DNA from 2 places in the Lutispora sp. QWL-02 genome. Region 2 is predicted to be linked to the other one. Evidence: a T-box and tRNA genes for the amino acid it is inferred to sense, from the RefSeq annotation. Region 2 holds a T-box; the other holds one or more tRNA genes.
What was found. A T-box is a leader RNA that pairs with one kind of tRNA and senses whether it is charged. The one in region 2 lies ahead of asnS (asparagine--tRNA ligase), so its partner is inferred to be a tRNA-Asn.
Positions count from the first base shown of each region.

Region 1: it encodes a tRNA-Asn, which carries the amino acid that the T-box ahead of asnS (asparagine--tRNA ligase) is inferred to sense. The anticodon was not compared.

Region 1 covers NZ_CM177762.1:191,696-201,811, forward strand. The annotation lists gene ilvD (dihydroxy-acid dehydratase) at 1-699, opposite strand, end outside; gene AC4HCY_RS00805 (FadR/GntR family transcriptional regulator) at 1,195-1,884, shown strand; tRNA gene AC4HCY_RS00810 (tRNA-Asn) at 1,959-2,034, opposite strand; rRNA gene rrf (5S ribosomal RNA) at 2,042-2,158, opposite strand; rRNA gene AC4HCY_RS00820 (23S ribosomal RNA) at 2,352-5,680, opposite strand; tRNA gene AC4HCY_RS00825 (tRNA-Ile) at 5,901-5,977, opposite strand; tRNA gene AC4HCY_RS00830 (tRNA-Ala) at 6,111-6,186, opposite strand; rRNA gene AC4HCY_RS00835 (16S ribosomal RNA) at 6,537-8,059, opposite strand; gene AC4HCY_RS00840 (hypothetical protein) at 8,358-8,672, opposite strand; gene AC4HCY_RS00845 (thiamine pyrophosphate-dependent enzyme) at 8,705-9,640, opposite strand; gene porA (pyruvate ferredoxin oxidoreductase) at 9,652-10,116, opposite strand, start outside.
Region 2 covers NZ_CM177762.1:3,690,430-3,700,545, reverse strand. The annotation lists gene AC4HCY_RS17625 (aconitase X swivel domain-containing protein) at 1-387, shown strand, start outside; gene AC4HCY_RS17620 (MarR family winged helix-turn-helix transcriptional regulator) at 519-992, shown strand; gene AC4HCY_RS17615 (MATE family efflux transporter) at 983-2,374, shown strand; T-box leader at 2,423-2,635, shown strand; gene asnS (asparagine--tRNA ligase) at 2,821-4,212, shown strand; gene AC4HCY_RS17605 (HD domain-containing protein) at 4,562-4,810, shown strand; gene AC4HCY_RS17600 (GNAT family N-acetyltransferase) at 4,933-5,514, shown strand; gene AC4HCY_RS17595 (sugar phosphate isomerase/epimerase family protein) at 5,818-6,576, shown strand; gene AC4HCY_RS17590 (hypothetical protein) at 6,887-7,192, shown strand; gene AC4HCY_RS17585 (DJ-1/PfpI family protein) at 7,369-8,004, shown strand; gene AC4HCY_RS17580 (penicillin-binding transpeptidase domain-containing protein) at 8,156-8,686, shown strand; gene AC4HCY_RS17575 (hypothetical protein) at 8,818-9,066, shown strand; gene AC4HCY_RS17570 (hypothetical protein) at 9,165-9,617, shown strand; gene AC4HCY_RS17565 (hypothetical protein) at 10,027-10,116, shown strand, end outside.

The DNA.
Region 1 (10,116 bases), 1.0 Mb from region 2:
CATGCCCGCTTCCTTAGCAAGCCGTATGCGGGAAGCGTGGACAGCGGGAACAGTTCCGTTGCCGGGCAAGCCCATTCCGATTACCTCTGTCATACAATTCATTGAATTGGCTGTGAACATTCCTGCGCATGAGCCGCAGCCCGGACATGAATACTCTTCTATCTCAGCCGCATCCTCCGCAGTCATCTTGTTTGCACCCACTGAACCTACCGCCTCAAATGCGCTTGTAACCGTAAGCTTTTTGTTGTTACTATAACCGGGCATCATTGGACCTCCGCTGACAAATATGCTGGGTATATTTAATCTTAATGCAGCCATCAGCATCCCGGGCACGATTTTGTCACAGTTAGGAACAAATACCAGAGCATCAAAGGGATGTGCCATTGCCATTATTTCTATAGAATCCGCAATATGTTCCCGGCTGATCAGTGAATATTTCATCCCCTCATGGCCCATTGCTATTCCATCACATACTCCAATTGCGGGGAATTGGAATGGTGTTCCCCCTGCCATCCGCACCCCGGCTTTAACTGCTTCCACAATGGTATCCAGGTGGAGATGCCCCGGGATAATATCATTCTGGGCATTTACAATACCGATCATAGGCTGTCGTATTTCTTTGTCCGTCAATCCTAAAGCCTTGAACAGCGCCCTGTGTGGAATCCTCGTCACACCTGCCTTCATTTGGTCACTTCTCATATTCTCTTTCCTCCGTTTCAAGTCCAAGTAATATATTTGGATTTTAAATTCTATATAAGTTGCAATAAATACGTTACATAGCTTTTATATTGACTGATAACGATTGCGGAAGCTCCGAGACTTAGACTTTTGTAAGCTTGCATAGGGTTGCGTCAAAACTAACAAATTCTAAGTCCCTTCACGATGCACTCTTTTATCAGTTAATATAAGCTTACTGCTGTAAAATATTTAATGCGGTATATATACATTAAATTATACGTCATATGATGTCTATATGGTTTGATTTAACACTTAATAGGGTTTTCAAGAATCGTTTGCAAACGTTGTATGATGTCTTAACGAAATTTTATCCTTTATTCAGCGATATGTCAACATTTTTATATTATTATGCATAGAGACATACTATGTATCAGGCTAATAAAAAATAAATACTGAGTTTTGAAAACAAATGTGGTATAATGTCTATATAATTTATTTGGAAAAAAGGAGAAATAAATGGCTAACAACTTTATTCCTATTTCCCAAAACATTGCAAATATAATAAGCGATATGATCTTTTTGGAAAAAAGGTATAAACCCAATGATAAGCTTCCCAATGAAAACCAGCTTGCCGAAGAGCTAGGAGTGAGCCGCACAACAATACGTGAGGCCGTAAAAACGCTTGTTGCAAACGGTGTATTGACAATAGAGCGGGGACGGGGCACTTTTGTTACGGCAAATCCATATGTACAAAATGATCCCTTTGGCATTTCTTATTTAGAGGATAAAAAGAAGCTGGTGCATAACTGGTTTGAGATGCGGCTTATACTGGAGCCTGCCAATGTTCGTCTTGTAGTGGAGCGGGCAAGCGATGAGGAGATCAGAGAAATTATTTCATATGAACGCAAAGCTGCAGAGCTGATTCTGGCCGGTGAACCATATGCTGAAGCAGATCAGCAATTTCATGCCGCGATTGCAAAAGCAACACATAATAGTGTTATTGAGCTCATGCTGCCCGCTATAGAGGCCTCCATAAGCGATGCTATCAATACGGCAGTATATGCGGGGACACATGAGCTTTCTTCCGAGAACGCCCTGACCAACCATCGTCTCATCTCCCATTTCATTGAACAGCGGGATGCCAATGGTGCTGCCCTCGCCATGTATTATCATATTAAAAGAGGTATCACCGATATGGGCTGCTAGCATAATAAAATAAAACCGTAACAAGATATAGATTCTGTTACGGTTTTATAATTATTGTTCCAAAAAATAAAAAATGGCTCCTCAAGTTGGACTCGAACCAACGACCCTGCGGTTAACAGCCGCATGCTCTACCGACTGAGCTATTGAGGAGTATTGAACCCGGCGACGACCTACTCTCCCGGGACCCTGCGGTCCAAGTACCATCGGCACTAGAGAGCTTAACTTCTGTGTTCGGCATGGGAACAGGTGTGGCCTCTCTGTTATTGTCACCGGATAATTTGCTATGAGGTATTCCTTTTGGGTCAGCCTCTAGTCTATGGCTTCTGGCCTCTAGATTAGGGCATTCCCTTGGGGTCTTTTTTTCTAGCTAGCAGCCAGTGGCTAGTAGCTAGCGGCTCGCAGCTTAAGGCTGCGTGCACCTTCAAAACTACACAATATCTGAGCTTTGTTTGTCTGAAGAATATTTTTAGATCAAGCCCTCGACCTATTAGTATCGGTCAGCTGCATACATTGCTGTACTTACACCTCCGACCTATCTACCACGTGGTCTACATGGGGTCTTACCAGATTACTCTGTGGGAAATCTCATCTTGAAGCCGGCTTCGCGCTTAGATGCCTTCAGCGCTTATCCGTTCCGAACTTAGCTACTCAGCTATGCCCTTGGCAGGACAACTGATACACCAGAGGTTCGTCCATCCCGGTCCTCTCGTACTAAGGACAGATCTCCTCAAATTTCCTGCGCCCGCGACGGATAGGGACCGAACTGTCTCACGACGTTCTGAACCCAGCTCGCGTGCCGCTTTAATGGGCGAACAGCCCAACCCTTGGGACCTACTCCAGCCCCAGGATGCGACGAGCCGACATCGAGGTGCCAAACCTCCCCGTCGATGTGGACTCTTGGGGGAGATAAGCCTGTTATCCCCGAGGTAGCTTTTATCCGTTGAGCGATGGCCCTTCCACTCGGTACCACCGGATCACTAAGCCCTACTTTCGTATCTGCTCGAGTTGTCTCTCTTGCAGTTAAGCTCCCTTTTGCCTTTGCACTCTGCGAATGATTTCCAACCATTCTGAGGGAACCTTTGGACGCCTCCGTTACTCTTTGGGAGGCGACCGCCCCAGTCAAACTGCCCGCCTGGCTATGTCCCATGACCAGTTATATGGCCACTGGTTAGAATTTCAGTATCTCAAGAGTGGTATCCCAACGGTGACTCCATTAAGACTGGCGTCTTAATTTCTCAGTCTCCCACCTATCCTGTACATGAAATACCGAAACCCAATGCCAAGCTACAGTAAAGCTCTACGGGGTCTTTCCGTCCAATCGCGGGTAACTAGCATCTTCACTAGTACTACAATTTCGCCGAGCGCGTTGTCGAGACAGTGCCCAAGTCGTTACGCCATTCGTGCGGGTCAGAACTTACCTGACAAGGAATTTCGCTACCTTAGGACCGTTATAGTTACGGCCGCCGTTTACTGGGGCTTAAGTTCATACCTTCGCTTGCGCTAAGCATTCCCCTTAACCTTCCAGCACCGGGCAGGCGTCAGCCCCTATACTTCATCTTTCGATTTAGCAGAGACCTGTGTTTTTGCTAAACAGTCGCTTGGGCCTTTTCACTGCGACTCTATCTCTAGAGTACCCCTTCTCCCGAAGTTACGGGGTTATTTTGCCGAGTTCCTTAACAACGCTTCTCTCGCTCGTCTTAGGATTCTCTCCTCATCTACCTGTGTCGGTTTGCGGTACGGGCACCTAGTTTCTCGTTAGCAGCTTTTCTTGACAGTGTGAAATCAGATGCTTCGTTACTTGGATTTCACTCCCCTTTACACATCAGCCTTATGACATACGGTCTTTCCTGTATGTCAGCCTTTGTGCTTGGACACGGATTACCAACACCGTGCTCATCTTATCCTCCTGCGTCACTGCTTCCTTCATGCGATTCTAGGTGGTATCGGAATGTCAACCGATTGTCCATCGGATACGCTATACGCCTCTCCTTAGGTCCCGACTTACCCTGAGCGGACGAACCTTCCTCAGGAATCCTTAGATTTTCGACGGTTAAGATTCTCACTTAACTTTCGCTACTTATACCAGCATTCTCTCTTCTATGCAGTCCACTACTCCTTTCGGTATAGCTTCAGCCTACATAGAATGCTCCCCTACCCCTTTGAGAAGTGGGAAGTCAGGTGTGAGATTTGAGATTTTTAGCCATTCTTCCATTTTTCGATCGTCGATATTATCTGCTTCCTCACTGCTATATATTGTTCGGTTATTTCTTTATGTGTACTTTCATCTATATAGCCTAAGTCTTTGCTCATATCCATCAGTACCTCTATCTCATTGCATGACCCTAATGCCATTCTTAGAAATCTCTTAAAGTCTGCAATTGATTCTTTCTTTCCATAGCCTTCTGCTATGTTTAACGGTACTGACATTGCTGATCTTCTTATCTGGCTTCCTATCTCATACTTTTCATACTCTGGGTATTTAAGTGTTAATGTGTGAACTTTTATGCTTAGTTCATAGGATTTTTGATATATTCTCATATCCTTAAAGCCTTTTATCATTCCCACTTCTCACCTCTCACTTCCCACTTCTCAAAAGCCATAGCTTCGGTACCAAACTTTAGCCCCGGACATTTTCGGCGCATGACCACTTGACCAGTGAGCTATTACGCACTCTTTCAATGAGTGGCTGCTTCTAAGCCAACATCCTGGTTGTCTGTGTAGTCACACATCCTTTTCCACTTAGTTTGGATTTGGGGACCTTAGCTGATGGTCTGGGCTCTTTCCCTTTTGACCACGGATCTTATCATTCGTAGTCTGACTCCCAATGAGCAAATCTTCGGCATTCGGAGTTTGATAGGGTTCGGTAACCTTAAAAGCCCCTAGCCCATTCAGTGCTCTACCTCCGAGATTCTCCATTGAGGCTAGCCCTAAAGCTATTTCGGGGAGAACCAGCTATCTCCGAGTTCGATTGGAATTTCTCCGCTATCCACAGCTCATCCCCCGTTTTTTCAACAACGGTGAGTTCGGGCCTCCATTGAATTTTACTTCAACTTCACCCTGTCCATGGATAGGTCACCCGGTTTCGGGTCTGCAATAGCTAACTTTACGCCCTATTAAGGCTCGCTTTCGCTTCGGCTTCAGACCAAAAGTCCTTAACCTCGCTAGCCATCGCAACTCGCTGGTCCGTTCTACAAAAAGTACGCGGTCACACTTAAATGTGCTCCCACCGATTGTAAGCATACGGTTTCAGGTTCTTTTTCACTCCCCTCCCGGGGTTCTTTTCACCTTTCCCTCACGGTACTGTGCGCTATCGGTCACCAGGTAGTATTTAGCCTTGGGAGGTGGGCCTCCCGTCTTCCCACTAGGTTTCTCGTTCCTCGTGGTACTCTGGATTCCGGCTTCCATATTTCCCTTTTCGCCTACAGGATTTTTACCTTCTGCGATTGAGCTTTCCAGCTCTATTCGGCTAAGGGTCTTATGGTTTATGCCGGTCCTAACCCCAAAGTGGTTTCCCTCTTTGGTTTGGGCTCTTCCCCGTTCGCTCGCCGCTACTTAGGGAATCGATGTTTCTTTCTTTTCCTCGGGGTACTTAGATGTTTCAGTTCCCCCGGTGTCCCTTCATACAGCTATTTTATTGACTGTATGATACCTAAGCATTACCTTAGGTGAGTTTCCTCATTCGGAGATCTGTGGGTCATGGCCTATTTGCGGCTTACCACAGCTTTTCGCAGCTTGTCACGTCCTTCTTCGGCTCCTGGTGCCAAGGCATCCACCATATGCTCTTATTAGCTTGATCAGTGTTTTTCCTCAGCTTTAGTAGTAGTACAGTATCTACATACTGTTACCTCTTCTTTTTCTCAGTATTGTGCAGTTTTCAAGGTGCATTTAGACGAGCCCTTAGTATTCCTTATAGGTCTGTTTTCAGGTTTCAGGAATTAAAAGCTCAAGTCTCAAGTTTAGTTCCCAGCCCTCAGTTTTCTGAGTTCTGAGTTCTGACTTCTTAGCTCTGACGTTTATGGTGGGCTCAAGTGGACTCGAACCACCGACCTCACGCTTATCAGGCGTGCGCTCTAACCGCCTGAGCTATGAGCCCATTATTGACGATTCCTTTTCCGTCTGAGCTCAGGTTATAGATCTCAGATTTCAGGATTCAGTGCTCTATCTCATTCTAAGTTCTCAGTTCCCGTTCTTCTGAGTTCTGAGTTCTTAGCTCTGAGTTCTAAATTTGGTGGAGATGAGCGGAATCGAACCGCTGACCCCCTGCTTGCAAGGCAGGTGCTCTCCCAGCTGAGCTACACCCCCATTTATGACGAGCCCTTGGTATTCCTCAAGGGTCAGTCTTTAGTCCCTGGTCTTTAGTCTCTAGATTTGAGCATTCCTTTTGGGTCATTGAACGGTCAAGACCGTTCATTACTAGTGACTGATGACTAGCGACTTTTCAGAGCATGGGCTCTGAAAACTAATCAGTATCAGATATGTGTATTCTTTTGGGTAGTTATATTGGGTCAGCTTCTAGCTTCTGGCCTCTTGCTTCTGGCATTTAGGTATTCCTCTTGGGTCTGCCTTGTTTGCCAGCGGCTAGTGGCTAGCAGCCAGTGGCTAGTCCATCGACCATAGGATTATGAGAGTGTTACTTCTCATGTGCTCCTTAGAAAGGAGGTGATCCAGCCGCACCTTCCGATACGGCTACCTTGTTACGACTTCACCCCAGTCATTGGCTTCACCTTCGACGGCTCTCTCCTTGCGGTTAAGTCACCGGCTTCGGGTGCTTCCAACTCCCATGGTGTGACGGGCGGTGTGTACAAGGCCCGGGAACGTATTCACCGCGACATGCTGATTCGCGATTACTAGCAACTCCGACTTCATGTTCTCGGGTTGCAGAGAACAATCTGAACTGGGAGTATTTTTTAGGGATTTGCTTGCCATCACTGGTTTGCTTCCCGTTGTTATACCCATTGTAGCACGTGTGTAGCCCAGAACATAAGGGGCATGATGATTTGACGTCATCCCCACCTTCCTCCGAATTGTCTCCGGCAGTCTACTTAGAGTGCTCAACCAAATGTTAGCAACTAAGTATAGGGGTTGCGCTCGTTGCGGGACTTAACCCAACATCTCACGACACGAGCTGACGACAACCATGCACCACCTGTCTTCCTGTCCCGAAGGATTTCATCCCATTACGGATTATGCAGGAGATGTCAAGTTCTGGTAAGGTTCTTCGCGTTGCTTCGAATTAAACCACATGCTCCGCTGCTTGTGCGGGCCCCCGTCAATTCCTTTGAGTTTCAACCTTGCGGCCGTACTCCCCAGGCGGGATACTTATTGCGTTTACTGCGGCACGGAAGGGGTCGATACCTCCCACACCTAGTATCCATAGTTTACAGCGTGGACTACCAGGGTATCTAATCCTGTTTGCTCCCCACGCTTTCGCGCCTCAGCGTCAGTTATCGTCCAGAAAGCCGCCTTCGCCACTGGTGTTCCTCCTAATATCTACGCATTTCACCGCTACACTAGGAATTCCGCTTTCCTCTCCGACACTCGAGCCCATCAGTTTCATATGCAATCCCCAAGTTGAGCCTGGGGGTTTCACATCTGACTTAACAGGCCGCCTACGCGCCCTTTACGCCCAGTAATTCCGGACAACGCTCGCCACCTACGTATTACCGCGGCTGCTGGCACGTAGTTAGCCGTGGCTTCCTCTTTTGGTACCGTCATTATCGTCCCAAAAGACAGGAGTTTACAATCCGAAAACCTTCGTCCTCCACGCGGCGTTGCTGCATCAGAGTTTCCTCCATTGTGCAATATTCCCCACTGCTGCCTCCCGTAGGAGTCTGGACCGTGTCTCAGTTCCAGTGTGGCCGTTCATCCTCTCAGATCGGCTACTGATCGTCGCCTTGGTAGGCTTCTACCCCACCAACTAGCTAATCAGGCGCGGGCCCATCTTAAAGCGGATTTCTCCTTTGATTACAAAGTCATGCGACTTTCTAATGTTATGCGGTATTAGCACCGATTTCTCGGTGTTATCCCCCTCTTTAAGGCAGGTTGCCCACGTGTTACTCACCCGTCCGCCACTAAAATCCGTCAATAGTAAACTACTTCCGCATTTCCGTTCGACTTGCATGTGTTAGGCACGCCGCCAGCGTTCGTCCTGAGCCAGGATCAAACTCTCTAATTAATATCTTAAAATCATTATTTCTAATGCTTTTATACATTATTTCTAATGCTTTTAACTAATAGTTGTTCAATCCTACTCAAAAGAATTACATTCTTCATATCTAATACTGTTTAGTTTTCAAAGTCCATTTTACCGTCGGCTCATCGTGCCGACCTTTCCTATATTATCACAGGCATTTCAGCTTGTCAACATGGTAAATTTTGACCCCCTCTGAAGCTTGCTGCAATAGTGTGTGCAAAAAATAGTATATCATAATTTTATATGCGAGTAAATATTTTTTTATATTTTTCTACATTTTTTATGTGGGATTTTCATTCATATTATATATAGAATTTACTCCATCATATATAGACAGATTTATCAGTTTTGATTCATCCTGATATATTTCTTCCACCTTGTCACAGACAGCATTTATTTCGGATTGATTTAGCGGCCTTATGGATAAAAAGAACACATCCTTTGAATCTTCGCTATCTCCCACTATCATATTTCCGTCAAAGCCTGCCAAGCCTTCGCCGCTGTCAAAGTTTATATTTCTTATTTCAATCTTCCCATATTTCTCCGGCTCAGCTATAATGATCCTATCCTTGTCGATCCCTTTCTCTTTGCTCATTTGAACCTTCCTCTCTAAATTGACATCTGTTTTTATGCTTCCCCGCATTTTTTCAATAATTCTTCCCAGCTTTCGTCCACATGCTTTTGAATCTTTTCTATTAAATGAAGATTTTTTTCTTTGAACAAATGCATAAATCTATTCTGAGGCTTTAAATACTCCTCCACGCTCAACTTTTTTCTCGGCTTATAAGTAAGCTTCCAGTTTCCGTCCTCTATTTCGTATAGAGGCCATATGCATGTATCCACTGCAAGCTTGCAGATTTTCATCAAATCAGGCGTATTATATCTCCAGCCTCTTGGACACGGCGCCAAAACATTGAGAAAGGCCGGTCCTTTTTTATATATGGCCTTCTCTGATTTCAGATACAGATCTTTAAAATCCGCTGTCAGTGTCGTCTGCGCCGTATAGGGAATGTTGTGAGCTGCCATTATCTGGGTCAAGTCCTTGTTAAATTGCTGCTTGCCCTGCAGCACATCACCGGCGGGGCTCGTCGTGGTGTCTGTGTATATGGGAGTCCCCGAAGACCTTTGAATACCCGTATTCATGTATGCCTCATTGTCATAGCATACATATACCATGTCATGTCCTCTTTCCATAGCTCCGGATAAGGATTGAAGGCCTATATCATAGGTCCCTCCGTCTCCGCCGAATGCAATGAACTTATACTCCCCCTTTATCTTTCCTTTTCTTTTAAGCGCATTATAGGCGGCTTCCGCACCGCTTATTGTAGCCCCTGCATTTTCGAAGGCGCTATGTATGAAGGAATCCTTCCAGGCGGTATAGGGATAAAGAAATGTGGAAACCTCCAAGCATCCTGTAGCAGCGCCGCATACTGCGTGATCTTCAGGTTTTAAAGCTCTCAGCACCCCTCTTACAGCAACGGGAGCACCGCAGCCTGCGCACATTCTATGCCCTCCGGTCAATCTCTCCGGCTTGTTCATTGCTTCCTTTAAACTATATGCCATAACTGTCCCTCCTATTCTTTTAATCCTAAATATCTGTATGTATCTTTAGCGCTGCCTTTTTTCATTATCTCCATAAGGTCATCGTATACCTTTTTTATGTCATCGGTTTTCACGTCTCTGCCTCCCAGGCCATAGATATAATTTACAACGGGCATATCATGCGCCTTCCCATATAAAGCTGACTTGATCTCTGCAGCCAAGGGCCCGCCAACGCCGGAAAGGCTTTCTGCCTTATCCATTACTGCCAAAGCTTTGAGATTTTTTAGAGCGCCTGCGATTTCATCTGCGGGAAAAGGCCTGAACACCCTGATTTTCAACAGACCTGCCTTTATACCCGCCTCCCGCAATTCGTCTACAACTGCTTTTGCGGTTCCGGCAGTTGAGTTTACAACAACTATTCCTACTTCCGCATCCTCCAGCTTATATGCTTCAAATAAATCGTATTGTCTTCCTGTCAGCTTATAGAAATCCTTTGC
Region 2 (10,116 bases):
GGAATCGCAGAAGGTCCTGCTGTTGTTTGCCCCGACAGTATAGCCGGAAATTCCGGTGCATTGGGAGATACCGATGGTGTCATCTACGAGAAGGGTAATGTCAATTACGGAGTTTGCATCAACGATGCGATTTTGGTTGTCCCGTGTGCTAAGGGTTCCAACGGTTTTTCAGCACACTTTAAGGGCGCTCAGATTGCAGGCGTAAAGCCTGCGGGATGGATTTCCACCCGCATGGATGCCCGTCTAGGTGTTGCAGTTGCAAGTATGGGTATTCCTGCTGTTACCGATTTTGCCGATGATGAAGATCCGGTAGTAAAAATCAAAACAGGAGACTGGATAAAAATTGATGGTGCTACAGGAGAGGTGCTCATTACGTTTAAATATTGAAGAATTAATTAGTTGAAAATGAATATAGAAGTATAAATAAAATAATATCATTGAGCATATTGACAAATAGCGATAAAATAGTTAGAATTCTAATAGTAAGAATTCTAACTATTTGTTTTTGGAGGTAACCAATGAAGCACGAGAAGCTTAAAGAACTTTTTTATCTGATGTTTGAATTTATGCCTCTATATAACCAGACCATGGGGAGTATATATCGCAAAGACTATGATGTTGAGCCGCGTTTAAACAAAAATCAGAAAAAAGCGCTTTTTATGATTAAAAAACAGGGGAAAATAATACCGTCTGCGCTCGGAAGGGCCCTGGATATGCAAAGGGGAAGCCTGACCACCTTGGTGGATTTACTGGAAAAGCATGAATTTGTAAACCGTGCAACTGATAATGATGACAGGCGAAAGCTCTGGCTTTTTTTGACTCCGAAAGGAGAGGAATATATCTCGGCCTTGATGAGCAACTATGAAAAAGAGTTCGCGCAGATGTTTGACAAGATCGATCAGGAAGACATCTCGAAGATGATCGACAGCATCGGTTTCAGCAGAAATATCTTAAGAGACATAAAAGAGACAGGAGGAGTATTATGCAGATAGTTGAAAGAGAAAAATTACTGGGAGAAAGCGAAATACCCAAGCTGCTGCTCAAGTTTTCCATACCGGCTATAGTGGGAATGCTGGTCAATGGACTTTATAACTTTGTTGATATGGTTTTCATAGGAAATGGAGTAGGCCCTTTAGGTATAGCCGGGGTTAGAATGGGCTTTCCCATAATAGTTATTAATATGGCTTTCTCCATGTTGATCGGTATAGGTGCTAATTCACTTATATCTATAAGATTGGGGCAGAAGAGGAAGGAAGATGCAGAGCTGATATTAGGCAATGCTCTGGTAAGTATGATAATCATAGCTGCTTTGCTGACTATAGCTGGATTGATATTCATGAATCCCCTTCTCAAGATTTTTGGAGCCAGTGAAGATGTAATGCCCTATGCTCAAGGCTATTTGAGCATAATACTTTATGGAGCAATATTTCAGATGATCGGAATGGGAATGAATAATTTCATCAGAGGGGAAGGCAATCCCAAGATCGCAATGATCACAATGCTTATTGGAGCAATACTTAACACCATACTCGATCCCATTTTTATATTTGTATTTAAATGGGGAATACAGGGGGCAGCCCTTGCGACTATATTATCTATGGCCGTTTCTGCGATCTGGGTGCTATATTACTTCCTTTATGGCAAAAGCCTTTTGAAGATTAGAAAGCCTAACTTGAAAATAAGAAAAGATATTATTAAATCCATAGTCACCATAGGTTTAGCGCCTTTCTCCATGCAGCTGGCCTCCAGCGTATTGATAATTTTCATGAACAAGGGCCTGTCATATTATGGAGGAGATATTGCAGTATCAGCTATGGGTATAATCAATAACGTAGCCATGATATTCATGATGGTGGTATTTGGTATAAATCAGGGAGCCCAACCTATTATAGGCTTCAATTATGGAGCCCAAAAATATGATAGAGTGAAAACCGCCTTAAAATATGCTATAGGGGCTGCGACGATAGTTGTCACCATAGGCTTTATATCGACCAGGCTGTTCTCAGCTCAGATAATCGGGATTTTCAGCAATGATCCTGAGTTGATCGCTCTTGGCGCTAAAGGCTTGAGGAGAGTTTTATTATTTATGCCCATAATAGGCTTTCAGGTAGTGAGCTCCGCCTATTTCCAGGCTGTAGGAAAGCCAAAGCAGTCCATGCTCCTGAGCCTTTCACGTCAGGTGCTCATACTGATACCTATGATATTGATATTGCCTAAGTTTATGGGTCTGGAAGGCCTCTTTACGGCAGGTCCCATATCTGACTTATTTTCATCGATACTGACCGCCTTATTCTTGGTCTTTGAGCTGAAGCATTTGGACAAACAGCATGAAAATGAAAGGGTAAATACTGATCCGCGATTGGGAGACATCTAGGTGATTGACAAGTGCGGGTATCAATATTATAATGTTTGTTAATACTATTTACAGGCTATGAAGGGAAGCAAAATACAGCTTTTGTTTTAGAGAGTCGGCGGAAGGTGGGAGCCGATACGAGGTTGTATGGAGGAACGTCCCGGAGCATCTGACCGAAATCCAATGGAGAGTAGGCTCAGACGGTGCCCGCCGTTATTGGGTTTGAGCAGGCCTAGCAGGCAAGCAGGGTGGTACCGCGGAATATTATCTTTCGTCCCTTTATGGGGGGGCGAGAGATTTTTATTTTTTTGTTAAAGGGAGACGGAGACCAGGCCAAGACACGGAATATTTCACGGATTTTCACGGCAGGTATATTATGTTGATCTATCAAGATAGTGCAGAGGAGATTGAAAACCATGTTAATCCGTGTTAACCGTAACCAAAATCAAATTAGGAGGTTATATAAAATGAAAACAGTATATGTAAAAAGCTTATACAGGGATACCGAAAGCTATGCAGGAAAATCCATTACAGTAGCAGGCTGGGTAAGGAATATAAGGGTATCAAAGAATTTTGGCTTTATAGAGCTTTACGACGGAAGCTTTTTTAAGAGTGTTCAAGTCGTATTCGGCGAAGAACTGGATAACTTCAAAGATATAGCAAAGCTGAACATAAGCTCATCTCTTTATGTCGAAGGCAAGCTTGAGCTGACTCCGGGAGCAAAGCAGCCCTTTGAGATAAAGGCAGAAAAGATTGTGATAGAAGGGCTGTCCACACCGGATTATCCTTTGCAAAAGAAGAGGCATACTATGGAATACTTAAGGACGATAGCTCATCTAAGACCCAGGAGCAACACCTTTTCTGCCGTATTCAGGGTGAGATCCCTGGCAGCCTTTGCAATACACAAATTCTTCAACGAAAGAGGCTTTGTGTATGTTCATACCCCACTCATAACCGGGAGTGACGCCGAAGGGGCAGGCGAGATGTTCAGAGTAACTACCCTTGATCTTGATAACCTGCCAAGGACCCAGGACGGCAAAATAGACACTAAAGAAGACTTCTTTGGCAAGGAAACCAATCTGACAGTTAGCGGACAGTTGGAGGCAGAGACATTCGCTTTGGCTTTCAGAGATGTATACACCTTTGGACCGACTTTTAGGGCAGAAAACTCCAACACTGCACGGCATGCAGCAGAGTTTTGGATGATAGAGCCTGAAATAGCCTTTGCAGATTTGGAAGACAACATGGCATTAGCAGAGGACATGATGAAATATGTGATAAGCTATGTATTGGAGAATGCCCCCGAAGAGATGGCATTTTTCAACCAGTTTATAGACAACACCTTGCTGGAAAGGTTAGATAACATAGTGAACTCTGACTTTGGCAGAGTGACCTACACAGAAGCTGTGGATTTGCTGAAAAAATCGGGCAAGGAATTCGAATATCCGGTAGAATGGGGAATAGATCTTCAGACAGAACATGAAAGATACCTGACAGAGCAGATATTTAAAAAGCCGGTGTTTGTTATCAATTATCCTAAAGAGATCAAAGCCTTCTATATGAGGCTTAATGACGACAATAAGACGGTAGCTGCTATGGATCTGCTGGTGCCCGGAATCGGAGAAATCATAGGAGGCAGCCAGAGAGAAGAAAGATACGAAGTCCTGGAAAAGAAAATGGAAGAACTGGGATTCAATAAGGAAGACTACTGGTGGTATATGGAGCTGCGCAAATACGGCGGAACCAAACATGCTGGCTATGGTTTGGGCTTCGAGAGAATGATCATGTATCTGACAGGAATAGGCAACATCAGAGACGTAATACCCTTCCCGAGAACGGTAGGAAGTGCAGAATTTTAATATAGTGTAGCGGAGAATTAATTCTCCGCTATTTTGTTTTATTTAGGAAAGCATGTTGAAGAGCTAACATATATGGTATAATATGGACAATATGTTGCAATATTTTGACAACGAATGAATAGGGACAGCTGTCAGTAAAATGGCCCAACGACCGGCACAGGATGCATTTTATATGAAATGTCTATTTCAAAAGATGAGTGGCAAATAAAAAATAAGTAGTCACATACCTTCACCGGGTGCGAGCACCGGCAAGGGGTATCCCTTATAAGGCCGGTTCAGATATGGCGGCAAGCCGAGACATTATCTGCAATACTGATGAAAGGAAAAATAGAACGGGGTTGAATTTAAGATGGGTGAAACAGATATAAGAAAACATATACCTACTTTAGAAGAAGCAAAAATCCTATTAGACCATGGACGAAAATTAAATCCAGGTAAATGGATAGAACATTCAATGTATGTAGGTAAAGCCGCACAATTAATTGCACAGGATTGTTATAATCTGGACCCTGAGACGGCACTCATTTTAGGTATATTACACGACATTGGGAGAAGATTTGGGGTTACAAGCATGAGGCATAGTATAGTAAGTAAATGAAACGTTGACCATGCGTAAACGTTAGGCGTAATCGGCCGGTGAGCCACTGTGTCATGCGTGGATTGCTGGGGAAGGTATCACAATAAATTTATATTATATTTGGCGGAGAAGAGAGGTTAATTATGAGTATACGAATATGTAGGCTTACCCCCGAACTGTTAGATGATTATCTGTATTTTTTTGAAAATGTAGCCCATACAGATAATAAGGAATGGGATCGTTGTTATTGCCTTAATTACTGTAGTGAAGCTAATGCGGGTAGGGATTTTTCATCTCTGGATGTAAGGAGAGAATATGTAATAAAGTATGTTAAAAGCGGAAAAATACAAGGCTATTTAGCATATTGTGAGAATAAGGTTGTCGGATGGTGCAATGCTAATCGCAAATCAGACTGTTTGAAATGTGGGGGTTGGCAGCTAATATCAAAGAATGATAAAGCTTATGATTCAAATTTAAAAATTAAATCAATATTTTGCTTTACTGTGGCACCCGATATGCGAAGAAAAGGTATTGCGATACAGCTTTTAAGCTGCGTCTGTGAAGAAGCCATACAAGATGGTTTTGATTACATAGAAGCTTATCCAAATAAAAGGGAAAGCAATGTATATTATGATTATGTTGGCCCATTAGATTTATATAAAAAGTTTGGATTCGCTTTATATAAGGAGACAGACCAAAGATTTGTGATGCGAAAACGCCTGTAGCTTTATAAGGCACCACACCGCTTATTGCGAAGCAATTTTTTTTGGGTACGAGGTGCGTAGCCTAGGGTCACTTCTATGTGGTCTTGGTACGAGTGTTATAGCAGAGCTCTGGGGTCTGACCCAAAAGGAATACCCTAACCCTCGTACCCCGTACCCCGTGCCTCGCAGCCATAAAAAATACTGCGTATTTTTTATATATTGTACAATAGATAAACAGGACTTTGTGAGGTTTGGAGGAGCGATGTTTTGGCGGCCTCTTAATAGGTAAGGCCTCCAAGATTATATATAAACTAGGAGGTATTTATGAAGGAAATAATTTTGTGTGATGATACAGATTTATTGGACGTTATATTATTATGTCAGGAATATTCTTTAGGTATTGAGGTACAATCATTTTATGATCCAGAGTACCTTGAAAAAGAGATTGATGGATTAAAAAAACATATTGATGCTATAAAAAATGTTAAAAGCAAATCAGTCCATGGTCCTTTTGCGGATTTATGTCTGGGTAGTTCTGATAAGATGATTAGAGAGGTAACAAGGAACAGATTTGAGTATGCTTATGGTGCCGCTAAAAAATTGAAGGCTCAAAATCTTGTGTTACATCATGGGTATGTGCCTAAGACAAGCTACCCACCAAATTGGATAAAAAGAAGCTTTAAGTTTTTTGATGATTTTTTTGCAAATAAGAGTAATGATATTAAAATACATTTGGAAAATGTTTTAGAATTTGATAGTGATATGTTATTTGAGGTGGTTGAGGGACTACAAGGTAAAAATATTGATGTTTGTTTGGATATAGGTCATGCTCATTGCAATTCTAAGATTTCAGTTGTTGAATGGATAAAGAGGTTAAAAGGTAAGATAGGTTATGTACATATGCATGATAATAATGGTTTTGAAGATGAACACTTAGGATTGGGGATGGGGAATATTCCTTTAGATGAAGTATGTGAGGCTTTAGAACAATATTCTCCTCAAGCTATTTGGGCAATTGAGTCTAAAACTGATCATATACAAAAAAGTATAGATTGGATGGTGACGCGAGGATACATAAAATAAAGAGTTTACCATGCGTGACTACCCTAACTTAATGGGGTATGGTCAATCGCCCAAAACCAATATTCTTGCAAGGACGCTGGAGAAAAGGCTTTAGAATGGGTGCTGCCAAACGTGAGGTAGAGGTACTACAAGGTACAAGGAATTATGAAAGACTCATAGTGCTTTGAGGCCGAAAAAGCTGCCTACATAAGGAAGGAGTCGTCGGCAGGTAACTTGGCTGTCTTACCTTAACTGTGCAATCCCGCGCTATAGGTGAGAGCTCATTCGCAAGCCGGCAAATTTACTTATAATATTAAAAATGGAGATAAATATGAAGCTAAACATAAAAAGGATGAATTATGAAGAAGCAAATGAAATTTCAAAATGGATTTACCAAGAGCCATATTCAATTTATAGCTATGATGGAAGTGATAGCTGCATAAGAGAACTACTTGATGGTAATTACTTTTCTGCTGCTGACGAAGAGAATAAGCTTTTAGGATATTATTGTTTTAATGAATCTGCTCAAGTTCCAGCAGGTAAACAATTTGGTGTTTATGATGATGAAGATTTAATCGACGTTGGTTTGGGAATAAGGCCTGATTTATGTGGGCACCGTAAGTTGGTATTTGAGTAAATATTCTAGATGAAGAATTATATCAGATGAGGTTAGATATATGGGCAATATCGTTGGTAAGTTAATTATAAAGTTAAGCTGCATTCATCTAAATTGATTTACATTAATAGAAAATGCGATTTATGAATTAAGCATAACAAATCCGATAAATCGAAATCTGAAGGGGGAATTTGAGTATGAAAAAGATAGCAGTAGTTATTTACCCGTACTTTTCTTTACAAGAAATCACTACACTAACTTCTTGCTTAAAAATATGGTTTGGTAAAGATATAGATTATTTGGGTAGTGAGCTAAATATTTATGAAAGTGAAGAAGGCTTTCAGGTCACACCTACAAAAACTTTTAATGATGTAGATTTAGATGATTACAGCTGTGTTATATTGCCTGGAATCATTAATCCTTTGCCTGCTTTATATGATAACCGGCTTATTAATTTTCTTTCCGGATTGAAAGACAAAGACATTTTAATAGCATCAATATCAAGTTCTCCGCTTTTGTTAGCTAAAGCAGATCTATTAAGTGAAGTAAAATTTACAGCCGGTATCTTTATGCAAATGGTTGATGTATTCTCATTCATTAAAAAGGAAAATTTCATTCATCAACCTATAGTAAAAGACAAGAATATTATTACTGCAATCGGTTTTGCTTTTAGAGAGTTTGCACAGCTTGTTTTAAATGAATTGGGGTTAGATGTAGGTGAGTCATTTATGCTCCCTGTTACTAAAGAATATACAGAAGATGAACTAACGTTTTACTGGGAAAATGATGATTATCAAGAATTTTTAGAGGAATTAGAAGGATATCAAAATTAATAGGGATTAAAAATTCCAAGTTATGGAGCAATATTAGAATATTGAAGGGATGTGTTTGTGATCAGAAAAATAATGCTAACATTTTTATTTCTCACTTTTTTAGTTGCTACTATTGGGTGTAGCAGTGCCACTAATACTCCTAAGAAAATAAATAGTACAGAAACAAGTTCCGCCATGTTCAACCTTCAAGATTATTAACTCCTTAATTGGTCTTGAGACCAAAGTGTTGGAGGATGAAAGCACCAGTTTTAAATGGGATGGAACAGATTATTCAATTGAGTCATGGAATAAGGACCAAACGTTGAAATCTGCTGTTTCCAACTCAGTAGTTTGGTATTTTCAAATCCTTGCATCAAAGATTGGCGAAGACAAGATGCAGGATTATATTAATAGAACGGACTATGGAAACAAAGATATTTCTGGCGGTATAACAAAATTTTGGCTTCAATCCTCTTTGAAGATATCACCCATAGAGCAAGTAAATATCTTAAGAAAATTTTACGATTATCAATTGCCTTTTTCCAAAAGGAATATAGATATTGTTAAGGATGTTATCGTTTTAACTACTGAAAATGGAATTAAGTTATCAGGGAAGACGGGTTCAGGTTCAAAACCGGAAAATAACACACCGGAATCAAAATATATAAATGGTTGGTTTGTCGGGTACATTGAAAATTCTTAAGGATAAAAATTATTTATAAACAACTTGGAGGAATAGATATGTCTTTAACCATTTTCAGGTGTGGGATAAGATATATTGAAGGGCGAATATGGCCGACATCCAGCCTGGGTTTTAAATAAGAGGTGTATGAAATGTATACTGTAGTAGAAAGAAAAGATGCTTTAGAAAAATTGATTGAAATCATTTCATCTATGCCAAATGTTGAAGGCTGTCTTTTGGTTGGCTCTGGTGCAATTGGGTTTACTGATGAATGGTCGGTTATAGATGTATCTGTAGTTGTTTATCCGGAAGAGAATACACGAGCAGTTTGGGATGAGTTAAACAAGAAGATATTAGATAGGTTTAGCATTTACAAGTATTTGCTTAATGAGTATGGATAAATAATTACATTACAGTTATTCTGCTTAAAAATTTTTTAGAGATTGATGTTGGCGTGATATCGTTAAATAACCTATCTGCTAAGCGGGGATACTGGAAGGTGCTGTTTGATAAGTCCGGCAGAGTAGCAGATAAAATGAAGAATACATGGGAGAATGGGAAGTATCCTATTCTAAGTGTTGAGATTGAACAAAGTCTTAGCAGCTTTCGGGACCATTTTAAGAATGCTGCCTTTGCAATTAAAAGAAATAAATCATACAGAGCAGTGAAAGAATTAGAAAAGATCCGGAATGAAATTGTTCGGTTGAAGGCTATGCAGGAAGATAAGATATCCAAGCACTACAGGGATGTGGATGAAATGGAATCCTGGTTTATTAAACGGTTTGAAAATACTTTTTTTGGGGAAATAGATATTGCAAGCCTTACTAATTGTTTTGTTAGTTTATTATACTTGTACTTTGAGGTGGTTAAAGACATGTATGGAAATTGTGAAGTTAATGAATATGAGGCAAAATTAAGGGATTTTTTATATGAATTAGGAATAATGAATTAAAAAATTGACATCGGGGTCAGGGACATCAAGACGTTACAGCACAGACCGAGCAAATGATGTGTCGTTTTGCCGCAATTTATGAAAGGTTTAGGTTTTATAAAATATTGCTTCATATAGTAAAAAATGCGACACAGTCCAAGGTTACGGAGAACACGGATTTTCACGGAATCTTTCACAGATTTACACTGAAGGGATGGCACAAGAGCAAACAGAAAGTGAACCCCATAATCCCGAACATGAGGCATACCATGCTATTTAAGGAACCTAAATGTTGCATATAAAAAAATTATTCCGTGTAAATCAGTGCTAAATCAGTGTTAATCCGTGTTCACCGTTTCCTGTCGTATTTTTGATATGTTCTGCCACAACAGTAAGATATTATGGCGTATTAAATAATAGGGGGAAGGGCATGAAAGATAATAAAAAATTCATTTATTATACTATTTTTATTATTCTATTTGTATCAAGCGTAATCTACTTTTATCCTAAAAAGTTAAGA